Regions from separate parts of the Burkholderia pseudomultivorans genome, predicted to be linked through region 2. Evidence: riboswitches for the same ligand, from Rfam matches in the RefSeq annotation. Region 2 holds a riboswitch; the other holds the start of a gene.
What was found. A riboswitch is a leader RNA that binds a small molecule or an ion and turns the genes downstream of it on or off. The one in region 2 is predicted to bind thiamine pyrophosphate.

Region 1: it holds a riboswitch for thiamine pyrophosphate, as region 2 does, so the genes downstream of both, thiC (phosphomethylpyrimidine synthase ThiC) here and WS57_RS19590 (FAD-dependent oxidoreductase) in region 2, are expected to answer to the same signal.

Annotation. Positions count from the first base shown of each region.
Region 1 covers NZ_CP013378.1:2,508,528-2,510,911, forward strand. Annotated here, with positions in the region: gene thiC (phosphomethylpyrimidine synthase ThiC) at 1-1,087, opposite strand, end outside; TPP riboswitch at 1,210-1,327, opposite strand; gene WS57_RS23905 (pentapeptide MXKDX repeat protein) at 1,503-1,769, shown strand; gene WS57_RS23910 (cytochrome b/b6 domain-containing protein) at 1,886-2,384, shown strand, end outside.
Region 2 covers NZ_CP013378.1:1,568,561-1,570,944, reverse strand. Annotated here, with positions in the region: gene thiS (sulfur carrier protein ThiS) at 36-233, opposite strand; gene WS57_RS19590 (FAD-dependent oxidoreductase) at 266-1,402, opposite strand; TPP riboswitch at 1,650-1,763, opposite strand; gene WS57_RS19585 (ABC transporter ATP-binding protein/permease) at 2,033-2,384, shown strand, end outside.

The DNA of each region.
Region 1 (2,384 bases), 940 kb from region 2:
GCGACACGATGCCGGTCATCCGGTTCGCGGTGAGCGGCACGTACTGCAGGCGCACGCCCGCATGGATCGTGAAGTAGTCGACGCCTTGCTCGGCCTGCTCGATCAGCGTGTCGCGGAAGATTTCCCACGTGAGGTCCTCGGCCTTGCCGTTGACCTTCTCCAGCGCCTGGTAGATCGGCACCGTGCCGATCGGCACCGGGCTGTTGCGGATGATCCACTCGCGCGTTTCATGAATGTGCTTGCCGGTCGACAGGTCCATCACCGTGTCGCCGCCCCAGCGGATCGCCCACGTCATCTTGTCGACTTCCTCGCCGATCGACGACGTGACGGCCGAGTTGCCGATGTTCGCGTTGATCTTCACGAGGAAGTTGCGGCCGATGATCATCGGCTCGGATTCCGGGTGGTTGATGTTCGCGGGGATGATCGCGCGGCCGCTCGCCACTTCCGAGCGCACGAATTCCGGCGTGATCTCGGTCGGCGCATTCGCGCCGAAGGCCGCGGCGCCGAACGCCTGGCCCGGATGCTGGCGGCCCATCATCGCGGCCAGCTTCGCGCCGTTCGGGCCGCTCGCCTTCAGGCTCTCGAGGTATTCGGCGCGGCGCTGGTTCTCGCGGATCGCGATGAACTCCATTTCCGGCGTGATGATGCCCTGGCGCGCGTAGTGCATCTGCGTGACGTTGCGGCCAGCCTGCGCGCGGCGCGGATTGCGGTGCAGGCCCGGGAAGCGCAGGTCGGCCGTGGCCGGATCCGCCGCGCGCTCGCGGCCGTACTGGCTCGACAGACCCGGCAGCGTCTCGGTGTCGCCGCGCGCCTCGATCCAGCGCTGGCGCAGTGCCGGCAGGCCTGCGCGGATGTCGATCTTCGCGTCCGGGTCGGTGTACGGGCCCGACGTGTCGTACACGTAGACGGGCGGATTCTTCTCGCCGCCGAAGCCGGTCGGCGTGTCGGCCTGCGTGATTTCGCGCATCGGCACGCGGATGTCGGGCTGCGAGCCCGTCACGTAGATTTTCCGCGAGTTCGGCAGCGGCGCGATGGCAGCGGCATCGACGTGGGCGTCGGCAGACAGAAACTTCGGATTGGCGTTCATGCAATCTCCTTGTCGGCCCGAGTTGGCGCGCTGGCGTTCACCCGGGTCCCGTGACGAATGTGGGGCTCGAGCTAAGCAGGAGACGAGGCTTGGTGAGGCGGCGGATTTCGTCAGAGGGATGGCGGCGAAATCCGTACGCTTCCCTGCGCTGGCATTATCCAGATCAGGTTCAAAGGGTATTTCTCACCCACAACGCCGGTCGGTTCGACCGGGAGCATTGCAGGACCCCCGCGTTAGCAAGGGCACACGATACACCGCCTTGGCGGCGGTTTCAACCGGTCGCGAAGCGGCGCTCGCGGTGCGCTGCAGCATCGGCGCTGCTCGCGCCGCCCGAAAAATTTTTTCGGCATCGCTGTCATTTCCGGCGACGTGCGCCGTCTATTCGGCTCCTCAACCCATGTACCGGAGTGAAGTCATGAACAAGATCCTGATGGCCGTCTGCGTCGCCGCTTTCACCACGCTTGCAACGGGCGCCCATGCGCAGAACGATGCGATGTCGAAGGACGACATGTCGATGTCGAAGGATGCGATGGGCCACGATGCGATGGCGAAGGACGGCGCGATGAAGAAAGACGCGATGAAGAAGCACGCAATGAAGAAGGGGGCGATGAAGAAGGATGCGATGTCGCACGACGAGATGGGCAAGTCGATGCAGGGCGACAAGATGAGTCCGTCGAACTGAGCGACGCATGCGGGGCGCGGCCGGCGCGTGCGCCGGCGCCGCGCCAGGCGACGGCGCGCGATGCGCATTGGGCTGCCCGCGTCGCGGACCGTCGCATCCTCCCGGGAGTCTTCATCATGCAAACCGTATCCGCCCCCGATCGCGCGGTCGTGCCGCCGCCCGCGCGCCCGATCCATCCGGCCTGGGTGCGCGCGAGCCACTGGCTCAACGCACTCGCGGCCGTGCTGATGGCGCTGTCCGGCTGGCGCATCTACGATGCGTCGCCGATCTACCCGTCGTTCACGTTCGCGCACGGCATCACGCTCGGCGGCTGGCTCGGCGGCGCGCTGCAATGGCATTTCGCGGCGATGTGGCTGCTCGTCGGCAACGGCGTGTTCTATCTCGCGATGGCGATCGCGACCGGACGCCTCGCGCGCAAGATGCTGCCCGTCACGCCGGCGTCGATCTGGCGCGACGTGCGCGCGGCGCTGCGCGGCCGGCTGTCGCACGACGACCTGAGCGTCTACAACGCGGTGCAGCGCGCCGCTTACCTGACCGCGATCGTCGACCTCGTGGTGCTCGTGCTGTCGGGGCTCACGATCTGGAAGTCCGTGCAGTTCCCGCTGCTGCGCGAAC
Region 2 (2,384 bases):
GATTTCCTGGAAGAGCGGGGACGGACCGGCGGCGCTCAGCCGCCCGCGACGGGGTGCACCACGTCGAGCTTGTCGCCCGCCGCGAGCGCGCGCGCCGCATGCTGCGTGCGCGCGACGAAGTTGCCGTTCAGCGCGACCGCGTACGGCGGACGCGCGCCGTACGCGGCGAGCGCGTCGGCGACCGTCGCGCCGTCGGGCAGCGTCAGGGTCTGTTGGTTGATCTGGATGTCCATGAGGCTTGGTCGGATTCGGTCGGCGGCGCGCGTCAGGCCGGCTGGCGCGCGTCGTCGCGGTGATGAAGGAGCGTCGGCCAGCGTGCGGCGTCGCGCCACGCGGCGAACCCGTCGGCCCGGTCGAGCGCGCCGCCGAGCGCGGCTTCGGCGAGCGCGACGGCCGCGTGCGCGACTTCGGGCGCGATCATGAAGCCGTGCCGGTACAGGCCGTTGACGGCCAGCGTCGACGCGCCGTCCCAGATCACCGCCGGGCGGTGATCGGGCAGCGTCGGCCGGCACTGCGCGTTCAGTTCGAGGATGCGCGCCTCGCCGAACGCAGGGTGCACCGAGAACGCGGCGCTCAGCAGTTCCAGCGCGGAGCGCACGCTGACGGGCGACATGTCCTCGCCCTCCACTTCGGTCGCGCCGATCACGTACAGGTCGTCCTGCTTCGGCGCGATATAGAGCGGATAGCGCGGATGCAGCAGCCGCACCGGACGCGTGAGCCCGATGCCGGGCGCATGCACGCGCGCGACTTCGCCGCGGATGCCGCGCAGCCCGGGCAGCGCGGCCTTGGCGCCGAGCCCGCGGCAATCGATCGTGAAATGCGCGTCGGGCCGGTGGCCGTCGTCGATCGTCGCGTGCCAGTGCGTCTCGACGCCGCGCTCGGCGAGGCCGGCCGCGAGCGCGCGCAGCGCCTGGCGATTGTCGAGCTGGCCTTCGCGCGGCAGCAGCAGCCCGCGCGCGAAACGGCCCGCGAGCGCGGGCTCGGCCGAATCGACCTGCGCGCCGGCAAGCGCGACGAAGCCGCCGTCGAACAGCCCGGCCGGCGCGTTCGCGCGCACGCGCCGCTCGAACAGCGGCGCTTCCGCGCGGTCCGCGTGGTGCCAGACGACGAGCGTGCCGCGATGCTGGAAGAACACCGGCTCGGGCAGTTCGGCGAGCCACTGCGGCCAGCGCGCGAGCGACGCGGCGCCGAGCTCGGTGATCAGCAGTTCCGCGCTGGCCGCCTCGGCGAGCGGCGCGAGCATCGCGGCGGCGATCCACGCCGCCGACTGCTCGCCGTCCGGGCCGCCGCGCTCGTAGAGCGCGACGCGATGCCCGTCGCCCGCGAGCCGCCAGGCGATCAGCCGGCCGACGAGGCCGCCGCCGAGCACGGCGAAATCCGGCCGGGAAGCGTGGACGTTCATCGCGCCCCCTCGCCGCATGCCGCGCGGACGCGCAAAGCCCATGCCGGCAGCGAGGCGGCCGGCCGCGCGAACGCGCGCGACGGCGCCCTGCCGGAAACCGGGCAGCGGACTGAAAAAACTGAAGATTGATCGGTCATCGATTCCTTCCGTAACGCGCGACGCGCGTACCCAAAAGGACGAAACCGGCAGCCAGGGCCGGCCGGGCGGGACTCGGGCGCTGACGATGCGGGATAACGGCCAGCGCGGCCCGGCGGGATCAGAAACTTCCCTCGCCGGTATTACCCGGATCGGGTGCGAAGGGTCTTTCTCAGCCTCGCCGCGCCATGTGTGGACCGCGCTCGAAGCACCCCTGTTTCGTCGTCGGCCATTAGACCATAAAAGCGGAAAGCGCCGCAAACTGTCCCCGTGCGGCAAATTCGCCGTCGGGCTGCGCCGCTCTGGCACAATGCCCGCAGGCCGGCCGCGCGAGCGGCCGGTTGCCGCGTCACCGCCGGCTCTTAAGTGCCTTTTAAGACGCGCGGGCCACCATCCGGACGCCCGCCGTCGGTCGAGCACCTCGTCCGGCATGCCGTACCGAGGCGCGCGCCCGGCTTCGCCCGGCCCGCGCGCCGGCTACTCATCAGGAAGCACATGACCCAATCGATCGATCCCGTCCGCTCCGCCTCCGACGCGCCGCAGGACGAGCGCCCGGTATCCGCATGGAGCCTCATCAAGCCCTACTGGGTGTCGTCCGAATGGAAAGTCGCGTGGGGGCTGCTCGTCACGATCATCGCGATGAACCTCTGCGTCGTGTGGATCAACGTCCAGCTGAACAAGTGGAACGCGCAGTTCTACAACGCGCTGCAGGCGAAGAACGTCCACGACTTCCCGAATCTGCTGATGCAGTTCTCCGCGCTCGCGTTCGGCTTCATCATCCTCGCCGTGTACGGCCGCTACCTGCGGCAGATGCTCGGCTTCCGCTGGCGCCAGTGGCTCACCGAGC